2 regions of the Roseateles agri genome follow, and region 1 is predicted to be linked to the other one. Evidence: riboswitches for the same ligand, from Rfam matches in the RefSeq annotation. Region 1 holds a riboswitch; the other holds the start of a gene.

What was found. Region 1 has a riboswitch for cobalamin ahead of SNE35_RS25615 (TonB-dependent receptor plug domain-containing protein). Riboswitches for the same ligand answer to the same signal wherever they lie in the genome.
Region 2: another riboswitch for cobalamin. It lies ahead of cobO (cob(I)yrinic acid a,c-diamide adenosyltransferase); the one in region 1 lies ahead of SNE35_RS25615 (TonB-dependent receptor plug domain-containing protein).

Annotation. Positions count from the first base shown of each region.
Region 1 is NZ_JAXCLA010000009.1:111,814-119,537, reverse strand. It holds gene SNE35_RS25635 (ribose-phosphate pyrophosphokinase) at 35-997, shown strand; gene SNE35_RS25630 (50S ribosomal protein L25/general stress protein Ctc) at 1,091-1,717, shown strand; gene pth (aminoacyl-tRNA hydrolase) at 1,799-2,449, shown strand; gene SNE35_RS25620 (hypothetical protein) at 2,446-2,880, shown strand; cobalamin riboswitch at 2,877-3,116, shown strand; gene SNE35_RS25615 (TonB-dependent receptor plug domain-containing protein) at 3,205-5,070, shown strand; gene cobU (bifunctional adenosylcobinamide kinase/adenosylcobinamide-phosphate guanylyltransferase) at 5,067-5,612, shown strand; gene SNE35_RS25605 (ABC transporter substrate-binding protein) at 5,609-6,472, shown strand; gene SNE35_RS25600 (FecCD family ABC transporter permease) at 6,469-7,449, shown strand; gene SNE35_RS25595 (ABC transporter ATP-binding protein) at 7,446-7,724, shown strand, end outside.
Region 2 is NZ_JAXCLA010000004.1:381,224-388,947, forward strand. It holds gene SNE35_RS13710 (ABC transporter substrate-binding protein) at 1-369, opposite strand, end outside; gene SNE35_RS13715 (ABC transporter ATP-binding protein) at 366-1,151, opposite strand; gene SNE35_RS13720 (ABC transporter substrate-binding protein) at 1,148-1,981, opposite strand; gene SNE35_RS13725 (TonB-dependent receptor) at 1,989-4,106, opposite strand; gene cobO (cob(I)yrinic acid a,c-diamide adenosyltransferase) at 4,123-4,692, opposite strand; cobalamin riboswitch at 4,796-5,041, opposite strand; gene SNE35_RS13735 (PEPxxWA-CTERM sorting domain-containing protein) at 5,064-6,029, opposite strand; gene SNE35_RS13740 (DEAD/DEAH box helicase) at 6,173-7,420, opposite strand; gene SNE35_RS13745 (methylated-DNA--[protein]-cysteine S-methyltransferase) at 7,429-7,724, opposite strand, start outside.

The DNA of each region.
Region 1 (7,724 bases):
AGTGGCCTCGGGTCCTCTCTCAAAAGGATGGCCCGTGCTGCTCAATACCGTCCTCTTCACCGGCAACGCAAACCCGGTCCTCTCCCAGGAAATCGCTTCCCATCTCGGTCTCGAGCTGGGCAAGGCCGTCGTCGGTCGTTTCTCCGATGGTGAAGTCACCGTCGAGATCCAGCAGAACGTGCGCGCCCGCGACGTCTTCATCGTCCAGCCCACTTGCGCGCCGACGAACGAAAACCTGATGGAACTGCTGATCATGGTCGATGCGATGAAGCGCGCCAGCGCACGCCGCATCACCGCCGTGATCCCCTACTTCGGCTATGCCCGCCAGGACCGCCGCCCGCGTTCGACGCGCGTGCCGATCTCGGCCAAGGTCGTCGCCAACCTGCTGGAAACCGTCGGCGTCGAGCGCGTGCTGACGATGGACCTGCACGCCGATCAGATCCAGGGCTTCTTCGACATTCCGGTCGACAACATCTACGCCAGCCCGGTCCTGCTGTCCGACCTGAAGGCCCGCAACTACTCGAACCTGGTGGTCGTCAGCCCCGACGTCGGCGGCGTTGTGCGTGCCCGCGCGCTGGCCAAGCAGCTCGGCTGCGACCTGGCCATCATCGACAAGCGCCGCCCGGCCGCCAACGTCTCCGAAGTGATGCACGTGATCGGCGAGATCGACGGCCGCAACTGCGTGATCATGGACGACATGATCGACACGGCCGGCACGCTGGTGAAGGCCGCCGAGGTGCTGAAAGACCGCGGCGCCAAAAGCGTGTTCGCCTATTGCACCCACCCGATCCTGTCGGGCCCGGCGATCGAGCGCATCTCGAAGTCGGCGCTCGACGAAGTCGTCATCAGCAACACCATTCCCTTGAACGAAGCGGCCAAGGCCTGCGGCAAGATCCGCCAGCTGTCGGTTGCCTTCCTCTTTGCCGAAACGATCCGCCGCATCTCGGACGGCGAATCGGTCACCTCTTTGTTTAGCGAGCAGAACAACAACTTCTGACGTTGTCCTGAGCGCGACAAACGCAGGAGCCTGGTCGCGGGCCCTGCAAACCGGCCCGTCATGGGGATGAGCCGGCAACTTTTGGAGTTAACTATGCAATTCACCGCTTTCGAGCGCAAGCTGCAGGGGACCGGAGCGAGCCGCCGCCTGCGTATCTCGGGCAAGGTTCCGGGCATCGTCTACGGCGCCGGCGAGCCGACCATGATCGAGCTGGATCACAACGCGCTGTTCCACGCCATGAAGAAGGAAGCCTTCCACAGCACCATCCTCGAGATGGAACTGAACGGCGCCAAGTCGCAAGTGCTGCTGCGTGACTTCCAGATGCACCCGTACAAGCAGCAAGTGCTGCACTGCGACTTCCAGCGCGTGGACAGCACCACGAAGATCACCAAGAAGATCCCTCTGCACTTCATCGGCGAAGCCGAATCGCCGGCCGTCAAGACCGACAAGTGCACGGTCAACCACGTGATCACCGAGCTGCTGATCAGCTGCTTGGCCCAGCAACTGCCCGAGTTCATCGAAGTCGACCTGAGCGGCCTGACCCTGGGTCACTCGCTGCACGTCAATGACCTGAAGCTGCCCGCCGGCGTCAAGGCCATCGTGCACGGCAAGCCGAACCCGGCCATCGCCACGGCCGTTCCGCCGGTCGCTGAAGAAGTCATCGTCGCCGCCGCTCCGGCCGCCGACGACGGCAAGGGCAAGAAGAAGGGCAAGAAGTAATTCTTCCCCCCAGCTTCCTGCTGCGAAGGCCCCGCTCTGCGGGGCCTTTTGCTTTCCGGCGCCCGCCGATAATCCCGCCCCATGATTCGACTCTTTGTCGGCCTCGGCAATCCGGGCCATGAATACGAGCAGACCCGCCACAACGCCGGCTTCTGGTGGATCGACGCGCTGGCCCGCGGCCTGAACGTGCAGCCCCGGCCCGAGAGCAGCTACTTCGGCCTCGTCGCGAGGGTCAACAACGCGCCGGGCACCGACGGCCCGATCTGGCTGCTGCAGCCGATGACCTACATGAACCTCAGCGGCAAGTCGGTCGCCGCGCTGGCGCGCTTCTTCAAGATCGCGCCGGAGGAGATCCTGGCGATCCACGACGAGCTCGACATCGAGCCCGGCCAGATGAAGTTCAAGCAGGGCGGCGGCAACGGCGGCCACAACGGACTGAAGGACATGCAGGCCCAGCTCGGCAGCGCCAACTTCTGGCGCCTGCGCCTGGGCATCGGTCACCCCGGCATCAAGGCCGAAGTCTCCGGCTACGTGCTGCGCCGCCCGCCGATCGCCGAGCGGCAACTGATCGAGGACTGCATCCAGAAGTCGATGGACGCGGTGCCGCAGATGCTGTCCGGCCAGCTCGACAAGGCGATGACGAAGATCCACGCCAAGCCGCCGCGCCCGAAGCCGCCGAAGCCGGAACCCAAGCCCGAAGCCATCCCCGCCTCGAAGGAAGCCGAATCATGAAGTACCGGTCTGCGCCCTCGTTCGTCCTGATGACTCTTGCCCTAGCGGCCCTAACGCTCAGCCTCGACGCAGCCGCGCAGACCGAATCCCGCAGCGCCACTGTGTACCGCTGCGGCAAGGACGGTCGCGAGCTGCGCGACGCGCCCTGTCCCGCCAACCCGAAGGCCACGGCCGAGCAGGTCGCCTACGACCAGCCGAGCGCCGCCGACGAGCAGGCCGCACGCCAGCTCGCCGCCCGTGACGCGAAGCAGGCCGATGCGCTGCAGAAGGACCGCCTGAAGCAGGAAGCCGAGCAACGCCGCCGCACCGCCGCTGCCGGCCGCATGAGCCCCGCCGCGGCGCCCGTGCAGCCCGCCAGCGCACCACAGCCGCTGGTCACCAAGCGGCCCAAGCTCAAGCGCCCGCACAAACCGAAGGTCACCGCCGGCTAGAATCCCGCGCTGTTGGTGCTCGCGCCGGCCCCCAAGGCCGATGCAGTTAAACGGGAATCAGGAAGGTGGACCTCGCCGAGGCGCGCCCAACCTGAGCTGTCCCCGCAACGGTAAGTGGACGGAGCCTCCTTTCGGCTCCAACTCTTGTACTCGCTCCACTGGTGCTTCGCTGCACTGGGAAGGACTCAAGGGTCGCCTCCACCAGCCCGGATACCGGCCAACAAGGTGATGCGGCGCGCTTGTCAGCACGCATCGAACGACAGGCGCTCAGCGGGTGAGCTGAACGCCTGGGCTTGTATCCATCGGTCCCTCGCGACCCTATCCATGACTCATCGCAACACCCGTCTTGCGCTGGCCGCCCTGGCCGCGCTTTCCTCGTCCGTCGTCTCCGTCCACGCGGCCGAGCAGATCGATCCCGTCGTCGTCACCGCCACCCGCGAGCCGCAGAAGCTCAGCGAGGTGATCGCCGACCTGACCGTCATCACCCGCGAGCAGATCGAGAGCCAAGGCTTCGGCGGCGTGGCCGACCTGCTGCGCAACACCGGCGCCGTCGAGATGACGCGCAACGGCACGCCCGCATCGACGACCTCGCTGTTCATCCGCGGTGCCGAGACGCGCCACACGGTCGTGCTGATCGACGGCGTGCGGGTCGACTCGCAATCGACCGGCGGCGCCAGCTGGAACGGCATCCCGCTGAGCCAGATCGACCACATCGAAATCCTCAAGGGCCCGGCCAGCGCCATCTACGGCTCCGACGCCGTCGGCGGCGTTGTGCAGATCTTCACCCGCAAGGGCGTGGCCGGTAAGACACAGCTGGACCTCGGCATCGGCGCCGGCAACCTCGGCACGCGCCGCGCCGACGCCAGCATCAGCGGTGGCAACGGCATGTTCGACTACGCCGTCTCGCTGGCCGGCGAACGCAGCGACGGCTTCAACGCCACGACCCCGGCCAACACCTTCTCCTATCTGCCCGACCGCGACGGTTGGCGCAGCCACAGCGGCAGCCTGCGCCTGGGCGCACAGCTGAACGCACAGCACCGCGTCGAACTCACCGCGCTGAAGAGCCATGTCGACGGCCAGTACGACGACTCCACCTTCACGCCCGATGCCGACGACCACAGCATCCAGGACACCCGCGCCACCGGCCTCAGCTGGAAGGCGCAATGGCTGCCCGCGCTGCAGACGCAGCTGAGCGTCGGCGAGTCGAAGGAGCACTACGAGACCAAGCCGGACGCCTACGTCACCGACACCCGCGTGCGCACCGTCTCGCTGAACGGTTCCTACATGCTCGCCGCCGGCCAGCAAGTCACCGTCCTCGCGGAGCGGCGCGAAGACCTGCTCGACAACACCGGCCTCGTCACCGCCGGCGTCGGCAAGCGGCACGAGAACGCGCTGGCGCTGGGCTACCTGCTGCACACCGGCCCGCTGAACGTCCAGGCCTTTGCGCGCCGCGACGACGACAGCCAGTTCGGCGGCGTCAACACCGGCACCCTGATGGCCGGCTACGAGTTCGCGCCGGGCCTGCGTGTGGTGGCCTCGGCCGGCAACTCGTTCCGTGCGCCCACGCTGTACCAGATCGGCACCGTCTACGGCCCCGACCTGAGCCTCCCCGGCGTCCAGCCGCTGAATGCCGAACGCGGCCATAACGTCGAGATCGGACTGAAGTACAACGTCGGCGACAACGAGTTCTCCGCCACCGCCTACCGCAACCGCGTCAACGACCTGATCGTCTTCGGCGCGGCCGGCACCTGCCAAAGCACCTTCGGCTGCTACCAGAACGTCGCGCAGGCGCGGCTGCAGGGCCTGAGCCTTGCCGCCGGCACCAAGCTGGGCATCGTGAACCTCGGCGCCACGCTGGACCTGCAGGCGCCGAAGAACACGGCCACCGGCCTGATCCTGCAGCGCCGCGCCAAGACCTTCGGCACCCTGCGCGCCGACACGACCCTGGCCGACTGGACCTTCGGCGGCAACGTGCAGTTCTCCGGCCAGCGCTACAACGATGCGGCCAACAAGCAGGCCCTGGGCGGCTATGCGCTGCTGAACCTGGAAGCCGCGTACAAGATCCGTCGCGACCTGAGCCTGCAGCTGAACGTCGACAACGCCGCCGACAAGCCCTACTCGACCGCCACCGGCTACGCCTCGGCGCCGCGCACGGTCTTCATCGGCCTGCGCTACACGCCGACGCTGTGAGGATCGGCCATCACCTGATCGTCGGCGGCCAGCGCAGCGGCAAGTCGGGGCAAGCCGAGCGGCTGGCCCTGGCCTCAGGCCAGGAGGTCTGCGTAATCGCCACCGCGCAGGCCGGCGACCAGGAGATGGCCGAGCGCATCGCGCATCACCGCGCGATGCGCCCCGCCGCCTTCCGCACCGTCGAGGCGCCGCTGGCGCTGGCCGAGGTGCTGCGCGCCGAGGCCCAGCCCGGCCGCCTGCTGCTGGTCGATTGCCTGACCTTGTGGCTCACCAACTGGCTGATGCCGCTGGAAGGCCCGTCCGACCTGCACGCCTGGCAGCGCGAGCGCCAGGCCCTGCTGGACCTGATGCCGGACCTGCCCTCGCCGTTGATCATGATCTCCAACGAGGTCGGCTGGGGCGTGTCGCCGATGAGCCGCGAAGCGCGCTTCTTCGTCGACGAACTGGGCCGGCTGAACCAGGCCGTGGCCAGCCGTTGCAGGACACTCACGCTGATGGTGGCCGGCCAGCCCTGGAGCCGCACCGTCATCCCCACACCATGAAAAGACTGCTTCTTTCCCTGCTGCTGACGACGCTCGCCGCCGGCGCCCAGGCCTACGAGCTGAAGGACGACCTCGGCCGCACCAGCCAGTGGTCCGCGCCGCCGCGGCGCATCGTCAGCATGGTGCCCTCGCTGACCGAGTCGGTCTGCGAGCTGGGTGCCTGCGCGAAGCTGGTCGGCGTCGACCGCTATTCCAACTTCCCGGCCTCGGTGGACGCGCTGCCCAAGCTCGGCGGCATGGACGACACCAACGTCGAGATGATCGTCGCGCTGAAGCCCGACGTCGTGCTGGTCGCGCCGTCCTCGCGCGTAGCCGAGCGGCTGCAGTCGCTGGGGCTCGCCGTCGTCGTGATGGACAGCAAGTCCTACCGCGACGTCGAGCGCGTGCTCGGCAAGCTGGGCACCCTGCTGGCAGTGCCCGATGCCGGGCGGGTCTGGCACCGCATCGAGGCCGGTGTCGGCGCCGCCGCGCAGAGCCTGCCGGCTTTAGCCAAGGGCGCGCGCGTCTACTACGAGGTGGCCAGCGGCCCCTACGCCGCCGGCGAGTCGTCCTTCATGGGCGAGTTGCTGAGCCGCCTGGGCGCGCGCAACATCATCCCGGCCAGCATGGGCCCGTTCCCGAAGATCAATCCGGAGTTCGTCGTCCAAGCGGACCCGCAGGTCATCATGATGGGCCAGCGCGATGCCGGCGGCGTCGTCGACCGGCCCGGCTGGAACCGCATCTCCGCCGTGCGCGACAAGCGCATCTGCGTCTTCACCCGCGAAGAAGGCGACGTGCTCGTGCGCCCCGGCCCGCGCCTGGCGGAAGCGGCGCAGATCATGGCTCGTTGCTTGAGAGATACCGCGAGCAAGGCCCGATGACACGCCCTGCCCCGCTGCTGGCCATCCTGCTGGCCCTGTCGGCGGCGCTGCTGCTGCTGGGCATCACGGTCGGCAGCACCGGCATCGGCTGGCCGGCGGACGAGATCGGTCGCCAGATCGTCTGGGACATCCGCCTGCCGCGCTCGCTGGGCGCCTGGGCGGCCGGCGCGTTGCTGGGCCTGGCCGGCGCGATCGCGCAGGGCCTGTTCCGCAACCCGCTGGCCGATCCCTACCTGCTCGGCGGCGCCGCCGGCGCGGGCCTGGGCGTTGCGCTGTCGCTGACCGTGTTCGGCAGTGCGATCGGTATCTCGATCGGCATGCACAAGCTGGGCTTGTCCGGCGCGGCCTTCGTCGGCTGCCTGGCGGGTGTGCTACTGACCTTGATGCTCGCGCGCGGCGCCGAGCACACGCTGCGGCTGCTGCTGGCCGGCGTCGTCGTCGGCGTGGTGCTCACCGCCGGCACCAACCTGCTGATGCTGATGAAGGCCGACATCATGCGCGAGATGCAGGCCTTCCTGCTCGGCTCGACCGGCCTGCTCGGCTGGCCCGGCGTCACGCTGATGGGTGCGGCGCTGGTCGCCAGCCTGGCCATCGCGATGGCGGGCAGCCGCGCGCTCGACGCACTGACCCTCGGCGAATCCACCGCGCAGTCGCTGGGCGTGCGCCTGGGCCTGATGCGCATCGTGCTGATCGCGGCCTTCGCCCTGGCCACCGGCACCGCCGTCGCCCAGGCCGGCATGATCGCCTTCGTCGGCTTGGTCGCGCCGCATCTGGTGCGCAACCTGTGCCCGACGACGCACGGCCGGCTGCTGGGCCTCTCCGCCTGCACCGGCGGCGTGCTGCTGCTGGCGGCCGACATCCTCGCGCGCTGGCTGTTCGCACCGCAGGAGCTGCCGGTGGGCATCGTTACCTCCATCCTCGGCGGCGCCTACCTGCTGGTGCTGATGAATCGCCGACAACGGAGGGGCGCTGCATGAGCGCTCTCAGCTGCTCGCTGCATCGAGTGAGCCTGCAGGGCCACGAGATCCTGCGCGACATCGCGCTGGAGTTGCCTGCCGGTCGCTGGACCGCCGTCGTCGGCCCGAACGGTGCCGGCAAGTCGACGCTGCTGCGGGCGCTTTGCGGCCTGATTCCTTTCGAGGGTCAGGTCTTGCTGGACGCGCGCCCGCTGCACGACTGGCCGACGAAGCAGCGTGCCCGCGCGCTCGCCTGGCTGGGCCAGAACGAATCCGGCGGCGAAGACCTGACCGCC
Region 2 (7,724 bases), on a different contig from region 1:
GGCCGGCGTCAGGTCGCCGCCGACGCTCATGCCGTAGTTCCAGCCGGCGAAGAAGAAGTCCGGATTGGCGGCCAGCACATTTTCAAGGCTCGGCTGCTTGGCGGCGATCTCGGGGATGCTGCCCAGCGCCTGCCGCAGCCCGGGGCGCGACTTGTACCAGCCGGTGATCCCGCTGACGCCCACCATCTGCTTCTGCAAGCCCAGCGAGAGCGCCATCTCGGTCATGTTGAGGTCGTGGATCAGCGCGCGCTTGGGCGGCGCGGCGAAGGTGAGCTTGGCGCCGCAGCTGTCCACGGTAACCGGGAAGGTCTGGGCCTGCGCGGCAGCGAACATGGCCAGCCCCAGCAGCAGTGCGAAGAGTTGCTTCATGACGATCGAACCGGTTCGGGGGCTTCGAAGACGGCCACGGGCCGCGCGCGATCCGGCAGCGGCAGGTGGAACACGTCGATGTCGAAATGGCCGCGCACCAGCTCCGGCGTGAACACCCGGGCCGGCGCGTCGTCGGCCGCGACCCTGCCCGCGTCCAGCAGCAGCACGCGGTGAGCGAAGCGCTGCACCAGGCTCAGCTCGTGCAGCGCGGCGATCACGGTCACGTCCAGCGCGGCGAGCAGGTCCAGCATGTCGGCGCGGGTGCGCAGGTCGAGATGGTTGGTGGGCTCGTCCAGCAGCAGCACGCGCGGCTGCTGGGCGATCACGCGGGCGATGACGGCGCGTTGCAGCTCGCCGCCCGACAAGGTGCCGACGCGGCGGTCCTGCAGCGCCGTGAGGCGGCAATGCGCCAGCGATGCGTCCACCACCTGTGCGCTCTCGCAGGGCGGGGCCGCCGCATGCGGGATGCGGCCCAACGCCACGTAGTCGCGCACGCGCAGCTGGCCGTGCGCCTGCTCGTGCTGGTGGACCACGGCGATCTGCCGCGCCCGCTGCGGCCCCGGCAGCGCGGCGAGGTCGAGCCCGCCGAGCAAGACCTGGCCCCGCGTGGGCTTCAACCGCCCGGCCATCAGCCGCAGCAGGCTGCTCTTGCCGGCGCCGTTGCGGCCGACCACGGCCAAGTGCGTGCCGAAGGGCACCGACACCGAGACCTCGTCCAGCACCGCCCTGCCCTGCAGCTGCAGGGAGGCCGAGTGGAGGTCAAGCGCGGGCTTCATCGTCATTTCGCCGTCGGCAGCGCCAGCAGGCAGTCGGCCAGCAGCTTCGCCGCCTCGCCCAGGCGCGGGCCGGGGCTGGCGATCAGCTCCCACTGCTCGGGCTCCAACATGCAGACCTGCTGCCGGCGCACGGCGGGCAGCGCCGCCCAGCCGGGGCGGTCCGCCAGGTTGGAAAGGCTCGCAAGACTGGAACGGGGGCCGATGATCAGCTCCGGCGCGCGCCGCACGACCATCTCCGGATTGATCTTCGGGAACAGGCCCATCTCGCCGCCGACGATGTTGACCAGGCCCAGCCGCGCCACGGTCTCGCCGATGAAGCTCTTGTCGCTGGCCGCATAGGGGCCGGAAGCCACCTCGATGAAGACGCTGCGGCCGCGCAGCGCCGTGGAGATGCGGCGCGCCTGGGCGTCGATCTGCTCGTCGATGCGGCGCACCAGCTCGGCCGCCCGCGCGTCCTCGCCCAGCGACTGGCCCAGGGCCAGCAGCATGCGCTTCAGGTCGGCATGGGTGCGGGCGTCGAAGACCTGAAACGGCACACCCAGCGCGCCGAGCCGATCGGCCGCGCGGCTGCGCGGGCCCAGCAGCACCATGTCCGGCCGCAGGGTCACGATGCGCTCGATCTGCACGTCTTCCAGCCCGCCCACCTTGGGCAAGGCGGCCACGCCGCCGGGCCCGGTGGAGTAGCGGTCGGTACCGACCAGTTGCTCGCAATGGCCCAGCGCGCAGACCGCATCGGTCAGCGAGGGCGACAGCGTGACGATGCGCTGCGGCGCCGCCTGGAGCGGCGCGCCGGCCAGGCTGCCGAGCAGCCCGAGCGCGAACATGGAGGGCCTCATCGCGCGCTCAGAAGGACGAACGAACCGTCAGTTGCGCGTTGCGCCGCTCGCCCAGCAGCCACAGGTAGCTGTAGCCGGAGGTCGCGTAGACCTTGTTGGCGAGGTTGTTGACGCTCAACGTGACGCTGGTGGCCGGCGAGTACGCGAACGCGACCGAGCCGTTCAGCACCGTGTAGGACGGCAGATGGCCCTCGTTGGCGGCGTCGTACTGGACCTTGCCGACGTAGCGCGCCCCCAGCCCCAGCTTCCACTGCGACGCCACGCGCACCGTCGACCAGACATTGGCGGTGCGCTCGGGCACGCCGTAGGGCGTGTTGCCGGCGCGGGAGATCAAGCTGCCGTCGTCCTGCTGCTCGTCGAAACGGTCGTAGCGGGCGCGCAGCGCGGCGAGGTTGGCGTCGATGGTCCAGCCGCGCACCGGCTCCGCGCCGACGGCCAGCTCGATGCCGGTGGACGACTGCTTGCCGATCTGCTGCGTGAGGTCGGGGTTCAGCGGATCCTGCGAGTACAGGTGGTCCTTGACGATCCGGTACGCCGCCACGGTCCACTGGCCGCGAATGGCGGGTAGCGCGCCCTTGGCGCCGACCTCCACCTGGCGGCCGCGGGTCAGCTCGACATTCGTGGCGCCGGCCGGCAAGGTCAACGAACCGGTCAGCGGGTCGGTGCCGGTGCTGAACTGGCCGTAGACGGACAGCGCGCTGCTCGGCGACCAGACGGCACCGAGGCGGCCGGTGGTCGGCGAGTACTTCTGGTGCTGGTTGACCTTCGTGCGCAGGTTGTCGTACTCCAGCGACATCGACTCGCGGCGCAGCCCGGCCACCAGCTTCCACTGGGGGTTCAGGCTCAGCACGTCTTCGGCGAACACGGCGGTGTTGCTGAGCGCCGAGTGGCGGCCCGGCGCCGTCGGCGACAGGCTGTCGAACACGCCGGGCACAACCTTGTACGGGTCGACGACGCTGTCGCCGTCCACATAGGGCGAGTTGTTCGTGTGCAGCAAGGTCGTGCGGTACCAGTCCAGGCCGGCGACCAGTTGGTTCTTCAGCCCGCCGAGCGTGCCGCTGATGCTGAGGTCGGTGCGATTGCCGGTCTGCTTCTGGTCGTGCAGGATCTCCAGGAAGGAGTCGCGCACGACCTGCGTGCCGCTGTCGTCGAAGTAGTAGTCCTCGCTGTTGCGCCAGTGGCGCTTGGCCGTCAGGTAGTAGGTCTCGTTGTGCAGCTGCACGTCGTCGTTGACGCGGTACTCGACCTTGGCGCGCCACATATCGTCCTTGTAGCGGACCAGCGCGTTGCCGACGTTGAAGCTGGTGTCGATCAGGCGCTTGTCCACGCTGCCGTCGGGCAGCAGCGGCGTGCCGTAGTAGCGGGCATCGTTGTTGCGGCCGCCGTCCAGCGAGAGCGTGACGTTCAGGTCACGGCTCGGCCGCAGGCTCAGCGCCAGCGCGTAGTTCTGCCGCTCATAGGCGCTGTCGCGGCGCTCGCCGTCGCTCTTGCTCGCATCCACGTAGACCGAATAGGCCGCCACCTCGTTGATCGGCCCGCGCAGGCCGACGCCGCCCTGCACCGTGTTGAAGGAGCCGTAGCTGAGGAAGGCCTCACGCTCGGTGCGGTCGAACACCGGGCGCTTGGTCACGTAGTTGACGGCCGCGCCGATCGCGCCGTCGCCGTACAGCACCGAGGCCGGGCCCGAGAGCACGTCGACCGAGGCCAGCGGCCAGGTCGAGAACGGATAGGTCACCGTGCCGAAGGCGACGACCAGCCGCGTGCCGTCGATCATCTGCGCCACCGAGCTGTGGCCGGCGAAGCCGCGTGCGCTCAGCGAGCTGCCGCCGTTGCCGGGCTCGGGCGCCTGGCTGAGGCCGGGCAGTTGCACAGCCGCGTCTTGCGCGCGCGTGATGCTGCGCTCGGCGATGGCGTCGGCGTCCAGCGTGGCGATGCTCGCCGGCGTTTCCATCGGCGTCAGGCCCAGGCGTGAGCCGGTGGCCGAAGGCTGGTCCAGGCCCAGGCTACCCAGGCTCGTTGCGGTGACGGAGACGGTGGGCAGGGTGTTGTTGTTTTGCGCGCAGGCGGGCAGGCTCGCGCCCAGCGTGCCGATGGCCATGCCAAGGGCTGTCAGTTGGGTCTTCATGGGAACTCTCTATCGATCAGTCTTCGATGCCGCGTTGCGCGGGCACACCGGCCTTGAAGTGATGCTTGATCAGCGTCATCTCGGTGACCGTGTCGGCCAGGTCCACCAGCTCCTGCGGCGCACCACGGCCGGTCAGCACCACATGCACGTGGGCGGGGCGCTCGCGCAGGCAGGCCAGCACGGGCTCCAGCGGCACCCAGCCATAGCGCAGCGGGTACATGATCTCGTCCAGCACCACCATGAAGTGTTCGCCGGCGCGGATCGTGGCCTCGGCCTTGGTCCAGCCGGCCAGCGCCAGTTCGGCGGAGTGGTCCAGATCGCGGCTCTTCCAGCTGAAGCCATCGCCCAGGCCCTCGATCGGAATGCCCAGTTGCTCGAACAGCCGGTGCTCGCCGAAGCGGGCCGACGGCACCTTCATGAACTGGTAGACCTTGACCTTCTTGCCGCGGCCGTGCGCGCGCAGCGCCAGGCCGAAGGCGGCCGTGCTCTTGCCCTTGCCGGTACCGGTGTGCACGATGACCAGGCCACGGCGTTCGCCCTGCGGCTTCGGGGTATCGCGCAGGACCGGCGGAGTTTCGATTTCCATCGGAGAGTCTCTTCTGCAGAGGCCGGCTGCCGAGAACGACCGACCAGCCTCCATGCCCTCACCGTCTTCCCCGACGGCCTGTGGGCGTACGTGCCGCGCGCGAACGCGCGGCGCCTCGTTGGCCGGTATCCGGGCTGGTGGACAGACTTGCCAAAGCCTTCCCAGGCGCGTGTTCAGAACGCCCAGTGGCTGTGTGATGGAAAGTTGAATCCGCGAGGATTCGTCCACTTACCGTTGCGGGGGCAGCTCAGGTTGGGACCTCGCCAGCGATGCGGCCCGGTCCTCCCTGATTCCCGTTGAACTGCGGCGCGTGAACCACGCCGCGAGCACCAACGGGGCGGATTCTACGGTGCGAAAGACTCCCGGCCGCGTCAGGCCTGCCGCGCCCTGCTCCGCGAGCGCCGGGCCGCACCGCCGACGAGCGCGAAGCCCGTCAACATCAGCACAAAGGTGGCCGGCTCCGGCACGGCCGCGATGCTGAAGTGATAGAGCGCCACGCCGCTGACCCCGTCGACGGCCTCGCGGTTGAGCACATTGAGCGTGACGTTGCCGCTGGCGTCCTGCGCGAACGAAAGGCCCTCGATCTCCTGCGGCGCGCCAAGGTTGATGCTGAACAAGTCTTCGACCGCACCCGTCTTCACGTTGGTGCGATAGATCTCCTTCTCGGCGCCGTCCGACGACATGTACATCCAGTCGCCGAACAGCTTGCCGCCCTGCACCTGATCGAGGTTGTGCGAGAGCGGCACGTATTCCTTGAAGCTCCAGTCGGCCAGGTTGTAGACGCTCAACTGCGTTGCGTTGTCGTACGCCATGCCGTAGCCCAGGCCGGCAGCCGCATCCACGGCGACCCAGCTGGCAATGTCCTGCACGCCGCCGGGCGCGGTCAGCGCGTAGGACTGGCCGGTATAGGTCAAGGTGGTCGCGTCATACAGCGCGATGACCGGCGTGTTGTACTTGCCGCCGCCTGGCTGGTCGGCGGTCGAAGAGTCGAGTGCGATGTACAGCGTGTTGCCTGCGACGTCCAGGTCACCGATGTGGTTCAAGCCCTTCGGCGCCGCTGCAGACGGGTTGAACAGCTCGGCCGGAATCGCCGGATTGACGTTCTGGACGCGGTTGAACGCGGCGTCCGTGCGCTCCAGGCCGTTGCTCGAGGAAAAGATCCACGACGACCCGGTCCAGACCAGGCCCTGGCCCTTGGCGCTGGCGGCCGAGCCGGTGAAACGGTCCACACCGGTCTGCACCCAGGTCTCGGCGAGCGCGTTACCCGCCATCACGGCGATAGCGGCGACGCAGAGCGCCTTGGACAGGTGGGGTTTGAAAACTGCTTTTGCGTTCATGGGAGTCTCTTGGGGAGTGATGCAGGCGGGATGCCTGCGCCTGAAACTACCGGCGGGAAGCGTCAGGTCCATGACGCACCGCATCCATCCGGCGCATGCGTCCGCGCCGGATGGACAACCCCCCAAGCGAATCTGCGGCGGCCTTAGAGTTCCCGACCGGCCGCCCCAGCTGCAGCAGCCGCGGCCCGCAGCTTGTCCTTCTTGCTCGGTCGCTTGCCCTTCACGCCGCCGGTGGCCAGCGCCTCGCTGGCGACTTCCTTCGGCTCGAAGCCGGCCACCTGCTCGCGCGGCACGCGCTGGCCCTGGCGCTTCTCGATCAGGCGAAAGTGGGCTTCGGCGTCGGCCGGGACGAAGCTCACCGCGACGCCGGTGGCGCCAGCGCGGCCGGTTCGGCCGATGCGGTGCGTGTAGTCGGCAGCGGCGCGCGGCAGGTCGTAGTTGACGACGGCTGGCAGCTCGGGAATGTCCAGGCCGCGGGCCGCGAGGTCGGTCGCCACCAGCACGGCCACCTCGCCGCTCTTCAGCGCGGCCAGCACCTTGGTGCGGGCGCCCTGGCTCAGCTCGCCGTGCAACGACGCGGCCTTGATGCCCTTGGCCCACAGCTTGTCAGCAACGTGTTCGGTGGCGTACTTGGTGGCGACGAAGACCAGCGCGCGGGTCCAGCCCTCGGTCTCCAGCAGGTGGCGCAGCAGCGGCGTGCGGTCGGCCGTGTCCACATGGATCGCGCGCTGCTGGATCGCGTCGGTGCGCACCGGCTCCGGCGCGATCTCGATGCGCTCGGGCTCGTGCAGCAGGCCATCGGCCAAGCTGCGCACGGCCGGCGCGAAGGTGGCCGAGAAGAACAGGTTCTGGCGCCGCGCCGGCAGCAGCGCGAGGATGCGCTGCAGTTCCTCGCTGAAGCCGAGGTCGAGCAGGCGGTCGGCCTCGTCGAGCACCAGCATCTGCACGCCGTCCAGGCGCAGCGCGTTATGGTCCACCAGGTCGAGGAAGCGGCCCGGCGTCGCGACGACGATGTCGCAGCCGCCGCGCAGACCCATCAGCTGCGGGTTGATCGACACGCCGCCGAAGGCGACGGCAATCTTCAGGCGCTGCGGCAACGAACGCGCCAGCTCACGCAGCACCTCGCCGGTCTGCACCGCCAGTTCGCGCGTCGGCGCCAGCACGATGGCAGTCAGCTGCCGCAGGCCCTGGCGCTCGATCACCCGCTGCAGCAGCGGCAGCGCGAAGGCGGCCGTCTTGCCCGAGCCTGTCTGGGCCAGACCGAGCACGTCGGCGCCGCGCAGGATCGCCGGGATGGCGGCCTCCTGGATCGACGTGGGGGCGTGATAGCCCTGCTGCTCGCGCACGGCGCGCACGAGTGCGGGCGCAAGGCCCAGCGTGTGGAATGACATCGTTGCTTTCAGAAAAGATCGGTCTGCTCGCCGGCCATCTGGCCGGCGGCGCGGGCTTCGATGCCCAGCAGCTTCAGCTTGGTCGTTATGCCGCCGTGTGCGGAGAAACCGGTGCCGACGCCACCACTGCCCATCACGCGGTGGCAGGGCACGATCGGTGCAAACGGATTGTGGCCCTCGGCCTGACCCACCGCGCGCGCCGCGCCGGGCTGGCCCAGGCGCGCGGCGACCTCGCCGTAGGTGAGCGTCTGGCCGACCGGGATGCGGCGCGTCAACGCGAGGACCTGGCGATTGAACTCGGGCA